DNA from 2 places in the Alicycliphilus sp. T452 genome. Region 2 is predicted to be linked to the other one. Evidence: riboswitches for the same ligand, from Rfam matches in the RefSeq annotation. Region 2 holds a riboswitch; the other holds the start of a gene.
What was found. Region 2 has a riboswitch for S-adenosylhomocysteine ahead of metH (methionine synthase). Riboswitches for the same ligand answer to the same signal wherever they lie in the genome.

Region 1: it holds a riboswitch for S-adenosylhomocysteine, as region 2 does, so the genes downstream of both, ahcY (adenosylhomocysteinase) here and metH (methionine synthase) in region 2, are expected to answer to the same signal.

Annotation. Positions count from the first base shown of each region.
Region 1 is NZ_JBTNEH010000011.1:115,831-119,618, forward strand. Features, by position in the region: gene ACX12L_RS11990 (peptide chain release factor 3) at 1-666, opposite strand, end outside; gene ACX12L_RS11995 (SDR family oxidoreductase) at 770-1,540, opposite strand; S-adenosyl-L-homocysteine riboswitch at 1,627-1,709, shown strand; gene ahcY (adenosylhomocysteinase) at 1,783-3,213, shown strand; gene ACX12L_RS12005 (TlyA family RNA methyltransferase) at 3,281-3,788, shown strand, end outside.
Region 2 is NZ_JBTNEH010000007.1:3,597-7,384, forward strand. Features, by position in the region: gene metH (methionine synthase) at 1-2,215, opposite strand, end outside; S-adenosyl-L-homocysteine riboswitch at 2,245-2,328, opposite strand; gene ACX12L_RS07985 (hypothetical protein) at 2,491-3,237, opposite strand; gene ACX12L_RS07990 (sigma-54 interaction domain-containing protein) at 3,296-3,788, opposite strand, start outside.

The sequences.
Region 1 (3,788 bases), on a different contig from region 2:
GTCGTCATAGGCCTGGCCGAAGCGCGCGCGCAGCCTGTCGGTCTCGCTCAAGGGGATGACCTCGAAGTCTTCCGGGCGCTTTTCGCTGCCGGCCTGGAACACCGTCATGCTCTGCGTGCGCAGGTCGATGATGCCGCCGAAGGTCTTGCCCTGGCCCACGGGCCAGGTCATGGGGCAGCAGGGCATGCCGAGTTCGCGCTCCACTTCGTCGAGGATGTCCAGCGGGTCGCGCACCTCGCGGTCCATCTTGTTGACGAAGGTGATGATGGGCGTGTCGCGCTGGCGGCAGACCTCGATCAGGCGGCGCGTCTGCGCCTCCACGCCGTTGGCCGCGTCGATGACCATCAGGGCCGAATCGACGGCCGTGAGCACGCGGTAGGTGTCTTCGGAGAAGTCCTTGTGGCCGGGCGTGTCGAGCAGGTTGATGACGTGTTCGCGGTAGCTCATCTGCATCACGCTCGATGCCACCGAGATGCCGCGCTGCTTCTCGATTTCCATCCAGTCGGACGTGGCGTGGCGGCTCGCCTTGCGGCCCTTGACGGCGCCGGCGATCTGGATGGCGCCCGAGAACAGCAGCAGCTTCTCGGTCAGCGTGGTCTTGCCCGCGTCGGGGTGGGAGATGATGGCAAAGGTGCGGCGGCGCCGGGTTTCGGAGGCGTAGGACACGAGGGTTCCAGAGGTGGGTGGCAGGGGCCTGCGGGCCCCCCGGGCAATGCGGCGGCGCGGACGGGACCGCGCCGGAGAGTGCCCGCGATTTTACCGGCCGCCCTCAGCTCTGCTGCTGCATGTGCCGCGCGTAGTGCTTCTGCATGCCGCCCAGCCAGCGGTCGGGGTTCTGCGCCTTGGCGGCGTAGTACTGTGCCACCTCGGCGTGGGGCAGCACCAGGAACTGGCCGCTGCGCATGGCCTGCAGCACGTCGCCCGCCACCTGCCCGGGCGGCAGGACGCCGTCCACGCCGGCCGAGCCGCCGTCGTCCGGGATCATGGCCGTCTGCACCGCCTGCGGGCACAGGCAGGCCACCTGCACGCCGCGCCGCCCGTAGGCGATGCGCAGCCACTCGGCGAAGGCCACGGCCGCGTGCTTGGTCACGGCATACGGGGCCGATTCGACGATGCTGAGCAGCCCCGCCGCCGAGGCGGTGACGAGGAAGAAGCCCTCGCCGTGCTCCACCATGGCGGGCACCACGGCGCGCGCCGCCCACACGTGGGCCATGCCGTGGATGTGCCACATGGCTTCCCACAGCGGGTCCTCCAGCTCGATGCCGCCGGGGCGGCCCAGGATGCCGGCGTTGGAGAAGTAGGCGTCCACGCGGCCGTAGCGCTCGCGCGTGGCGGCCACCAGGGCCTGGATGTCGGCCTCGCGGCTGACATCGCAGCGCACGGCCAGGCCTTTGACCTCGTCGGCCACGGCCTGCGCCGGCTCCAGGTGCAGGTCGGCCACGACCACGCGCGCGCCCTCGGCCGCGAGCCGCTGCGCGAGCGCGCGGCCGATGCCGCTGGCGCCGCCGGTGACGATGGCGACCTTGTCCTTGGGGTCCATGCAGTGCTCCTGAAAAAAATGAATGTTCCAGTGTCGGGCGCCGCGCAGGGCACGGCAGCCACGCAGGCGACAACTCTATAATTGATGATTCCGAGGAGCGTTGCAGCGCCCCCAGCTACCGGCGGGGCGTGAGGCTCGGAACCCATTCTTGCAACGACGCTCACCCACGCCAGTCCTGTGCGGTGAACGGTTCCATCCCCCAGGCGCGTGGCTTTTTCACATCTTCTCAGAAGGAAGCCGCCATGAGCGCAGTTCTCAAAGCCTCCCCAGATTCGGCCATCGCCGACATTTCCCTGGCCGACTGGGGCCGCAAGGAAATCCGCATCGCCGAGACCGAGATGCCCGGCCTGATGGCCGTGCGCGAGGAATTCGCCGCGCAGCAGCCGCTCAAGGGCGCGCGCATCACCGGCAGCCTGCACATGACGATCCAGACCGCCGTGCTGATCGAGACGCTCAAGGCGCTGGGTGCCGACGTGCGCTGGGCCTCGTGCAACATCTTCTCCACGCAGGACCACGCGGCCGCGGCCATCGCCGCCACGGGCGTGCCGGTGTTCGCCGTCAAGGGCGAGTCGCTCGAAGACTACTGGGACTACACCCACCGCATCTTCGAGTTCGGCCCCAAGGGCGCCGATGACGAAGGCCCGAACATGATCCTGGACGACGGCGGCGACGCCACCATGCTCATGCATCTGGGCATGCGCGCCGAGAAGGACCTGTCCGTGCTGGCCCACCCGGGCAGCGAGGAGGAGAAGATCGTCTTCGCCGCCATCCGCGCCAAGCTGGCCGAGGATGCCACCTGGTACAGCCGCAAGAGCGCCCGGATCGTCGGCGTGACCGAGGAGACCACCACCGGCGTGCACCGCTTGAACGAGATGTCCGCCAAGGGCACGCTCAAGTTCCGCGCCATCAACGTGAACGACTCGGTGACCAAGAGCAAGTTCGACAACCTCTACGGCTGCCGCGAGTCGCTGGTGGACGGCATCAAGCGCGCCACCGACGTGATGATCGCCGGCAAGGTGGCCGTAGTCTGCGGCTATGGCGACGTGGGCAAGGGCAGCGCCCAGGCGCTGCGCGCGCTCAGCGCCCAGGTGTGGGTGACCGAGATCGACCCCATCAACGCGCTGCAGGCGGCCATGGAAGGCTACCGCGTGGTGACCATGGAGTACGCCGCGCCACGAGCCGACATCTTCGTGACCACCACGGGCAACCGCGACGTCATCACCTTCGAGCACATGCAGGCGATGAAGGATGAGGCCATCGTCTGCAACATCGGCCACTTCGACAACGAGATCCAGGTCGCCAGGCTGGAAGCCCACTGCCAGTGGGAAGAGATCAAGCCCCAGGTGGACCACATCACCTTCCCCGACGGCAAGAAGATCATCCTGCTGGCCAAGGGCCGCCTGGTGAACCTGGGCTGCGCCACGGGCCACCCGAGCTTCGTCATGTCCAACTCGTTCGCCAACCAGACGCTGGCGCAGATCGAGCTGTACACGCGCCCCGACGCCTACGAGGCGGGCAAGGTCTACGTGCTGCCCAAGGTCCTCGACGAGAAGGTGGCCCGCCTGCACCTGAAGAAGGTCGGCGCGCAGCTCACCGAGCTGACCGACGCGCAGGCCGCCTACATCGGCGTGAGCAAGAGCGGCCCTTACAAGCCCGACACCTATCGCTACTAAGTTGATAGCTTCCAGCGCTTGTCCAGAAAGCGCTGGAGCCCGATTTGACTCATAAAGGACAGGCGCCATGCGCGCAGACGTATTCCTCGTGGAAGGCGGCCACGCCGCCACCCGCTCGCAGGCCCAGCGCCTGATCGCCGCCGGCGTGCAGTGGCGCCTGGCGCCGACGCTGCCCTGGAACAGGGTCGCCAAGAACGGCGACGACATCCCCGCGGGCGCCGAGCTGCAGCTGCTCGACGCGGCAGAGGCCAAGTACCTCTCGCGCGGCGGGCTCAAGCTCGAAGGCGCGCTGGCCGCCACGGGCATCCAGGTCGCGGGCCTGCGCTGCCTGGACGTGGGCCAGAGCACGGGCGGCTTCACCGACTGCCTGCTGCAGCGCGGCGCGGCGCAGGTCGTGGGCGTGGACGTGGGCCAGGGCCAGCTGCACGAGCGCCTGCGCACCGACCCGCGCGTGATCGGCGTGGAGGGGCTGAACGCGCGCCACATGACGCCCGAGGCTCTGGCCGAGGCCTGCGAGGAAGCCTTGTGCGAACGCGTCGAGGCCGAGCCCGAGGACAACGACACCCAGCCCGAGG
Region 2 (3,788 bases):
TGGGCGCGACGAAGTCGGCCAGGCACCGGCTGGGGCGCAGCCGGCCTTCGGCATCCACCTGTTTTTCGGTCTGCTGGCGCAGGCCGTACCAGGTCATCAGGACCTCGGTGCGTGATTCGTCGGCATAGAACTCGACGTCGTCGCCCACGCGGTTCGCGGGGAACAGGCCCATCACGCCATTGGCCGTGAGCCAGCGGCCTTCGATGATTTTCTTGAGCATGGCCTGGCCGTCGGCGTAGACCTTGCGCGCCTCCTCGCCCACCACCGCGTCGTCGAGGATGGCGGGGAAGGGCCCGGCCAGGTCCCAGGTCTGGAAGAACGGCCCCCAGTCGAGGTACTTGGCGATTTCGGCCAGGTCGAAGTTGCTGAACACGCGCCGGCCCAGGGCGCGCGGCGCCACCGGCGCGTAGTCGAGCCGCGTGGCGTTGGCGCGCGCCTTGTCTATCGTCCACATGGGCAGCTTCTTGCGTTTGGCGTGCAGCTCGCGCACGTGGTCGTAGTCGGCCTGCACCTCGGCGAGATACGCGTTCTTGCCCTCGCCCAGCAGGCTTTGCGCCACGCTCACGCTGCGCGAGGCGTCGGGCACGTAGACCACGGGGCCTTCGTACTGCGGCGCGATCTTCACGGCGGTGTGCACGCGCGAGCAGGTGGCGCCACCGATCAGGAGCGGGATCTTCTTGATGCGGAAGTAGTCGTCCTTGTGCATCTCGCCCGCCACGTACTGCATCTCTTCCAGGCTGGGGGTGATGAGGCCGGACAGTCCCACGATGTCCGCGCCCTCGGCCTTGGCGCGCGCCAGGATCTCGTGGCAGGGCACCATCACGCCCATGTTGATGACCTCGAAGTTGTTGCACTGCAGGACCACGGTGACGATGTTCTTGCCGATGTCGTGCACGTCGCCCTTGACGGTGGCGATGACGATCTTGCCCTTGCTCGTCACGTCCAGGCCCGCGGCCTCCTGCTGGCGCTTTTCCTCCTCGATGTAGGGGATCAGGTGGGCCACGGCCTGCTTCATCACGCGCGCGCTCTTGACCACCTGGGGCAGGAACATCTTGCCGGCGCCGAACAGGTCGCCGACGATGTTCATGCCGTCCATGAGCGGGCCCTCGATCACGTGCAGCGGGCGGCCGCCGCCTTGCACCACGATCTGCTGGTAGGCCTCCTCGGTGTCCAGGGTGATGAAGTCGGTGATGCCGTGCACCAGCGCGTGCGACAGGCGCTCGCCCACGGGCCTGGGCGCCTCGGGCGTGCCGCGCCATTCGAGCTTCTTGCTGTCGTCCTTGGCCGCGCCCTTGGCAGCCTCGGCGATCTCCAGCAGGCGCTCGGCCGCGTCCGGGCGGCGGTTGAGCACCACGTCCTCCACGCGCTCGCGCAAGGTCGGCTCCAGGTCGTCGTACACACCCACCATGCCGGCGTTGACGATGCCCATGTCCATGCCCGCCGCAATGGCGTGGTACAGGAACACGGTGTGGATGGCCTCGCGCACCGGGTCGTTGCCGCGGAAGCTGAAGCTCACGTTGGACACGCCGCCCGAAACCTTGGCGCCCGGCAGGTGCTGCTTGATCCAGCGCGTGGCCTCGATGAAGTCCACGGCGTAGTTGGCGTGCTCCTCGATGCCGGTGGCGATGGCGAAGATGTTGGGGTCGAAGATGATGTCCTCGGGCGCGAAGCCCACCTCATCCACCAGGATGCGGTATGCGCGCGCGCAGATCTCGGTCTTGCGCGCGAAGGTGTCGGCCTGGCCCTGCTCGTCGAAGGCCATGACCACGGCGGCGGCGCCGTACCGCCTGATGAGTTTTGCCTGGCGCTTGAACTCCTCCACGCCCTCCTTCATGCTGATGGAGTTGACGATGCCCTTGCCCTGCAGGCAGCGCAGGCCGGCCTCAATGACCTCCCACTTGGAGCTGTCCACCATGACCGGCACCCTGGCGATGTCGGGCTCCGACGCGATCAGGTTGAGGAAGCGCACCATGGCGGCCTTGCTGTCGAGCATGGCCTCGTCCATGTTCACGTCGATGACCTGGGCGCCGTTCTCCACCTGCTGGCGCGCCACCGACAGGGCCTGCTCGTACTGCTCGCCCAGGATCATGCGCGCGAAGGCCTTGGAGCCGGTGACATTGGTGCGCTCGCCGACGTTGACGAACAAGGAGCCTTCGCCAATCAATACCGGCTCCAGGCCGGAAAGCTTCATGGGGGGGACGGAGACAGCGGGCATCGGACTCACCTGTGCAAACGGTTCGGGGGTACAGGTGAGCGTCGTTGCGAAGGGAAATGCGGCCCCAAGCCTGACGGTCCGCTGGCCGGCCCGCTGCAACGCTCCTTGGGGGAAAGGCGTGGATTTTACTGATTTGCCTTATCGCCTCGCGCCGCAGGGCCAAGCGCGGGGCCTTTTTCCCGGCGCCGGCGCGGGGGACTCGCCTCAGAACGTGTCCACGATCTCAGGCGCCTTGCCTTGGTGAGTGCGCCGCCCTCTTTCCGGGCGGGCAGCGGCTACCGCACCGGCAGGAACTGCATGAACGTGCCGCCCACCAGCCCCTGCACGTAGCCGATGACGGCGCGGCGGTATTTCTCGGTGGTGACCTGCGCCAGCAGGTCCACGCGCGCGATGATCTTGCCGAACTCGCGCTCGTAGCTCAGGTTGCGCTCGGCGGCGCTGATCTCGTCGGCCAGCAGCAAGGGCGCGCCCGTGGGGGTGCGCCGCTGCGCGAGCATCCACACGGCCACTTCCAGGTTGCGCGCGGCGTTGTGGAGGTGCTGCGCGTCCTGGCCGTCGACCAGGTAGAACTCGGTCTTGCCGCCGTGGGCGGCGATGAGCATGTCGGCCACGGCGTAGATGAAGCCCGCGACGCGGTCGCCCGCGTAGCCGGGCGACAGGGCCAGCGCCAGCGCGTCGATGTCGCGGCGCTGCTGCAGCGCGGGCCAGCCGCTGCGCTGGTCGATGGCGGCGCGCAGCCGCGCCACGGCGTCCTCGCGGCTGGCGGCTCCGCCCTTGCGCCACTCGGACGGGTTGCGGCGGTAGAGCTTGTCGGCCAGGCGAAGCAGGCCTTCCAGGTTCTCGCGCATGGCCACGGAGGCCACGCGATTCATGTCGGACTGGCCCCATTCCTGCACGCTGGCGTCCGCTCCCTGGACTTCGCCCTTGGGCGCGGGCGCGGGCGCCGCGCAGGCGGCCAGCAGCACCAGCGCCAGCACGGTGCTGGCGGCATGAATGGGGGTGCTCAGGCGGCGGCGGGGCATGGGCGCCATTATCGGCAAAAACCGGCCCCAGCCCTTTGCTGGCAAGCGCTGGCAGCTATCAGGGCTGCAGCGCGCGCAGCTTGCGGTACAGGGTGCGCGGGCTGATGCCCAGGTCCTGGGCCAGTTCGCGGCGCGTGCGGCCCGGGGTGTGCAGCGCGGTGCGCAGGGCGGCCGCCTCCAGGCTGCGCAGGTCGGTGCCGGGAGGGCCGTCGCCGCCGGCCTGGGGGGCGCGGGCGTCCTGGTCGAACGAGAGCGCGCGCGCCACGGCGGCGGCCGTGAGGGTGTCGCCGTCGGTCAGCAGCGCGGCGCGCTCCAGCACGTTGCGCAGTTCGCGCACGTTGCCCGGGAACGGGTGCTGCGCCAGGCAGCGCAGCGCGGCGGGCGCGAGGGCGAGGCGGCGCCCGGGCGCAACGCGCTGCAGCAGCGATTCGGCCAGCAGCGGAATGTCCTGCACGCGCTCGCGCAGCGCGGGCAGGCGGATGGGGAAGGTGCTGAGGCGGTAGTACAGGTCCTGGCGGAAGCGCCCCTCGCGCACCAGGGCGCGCAGGTCG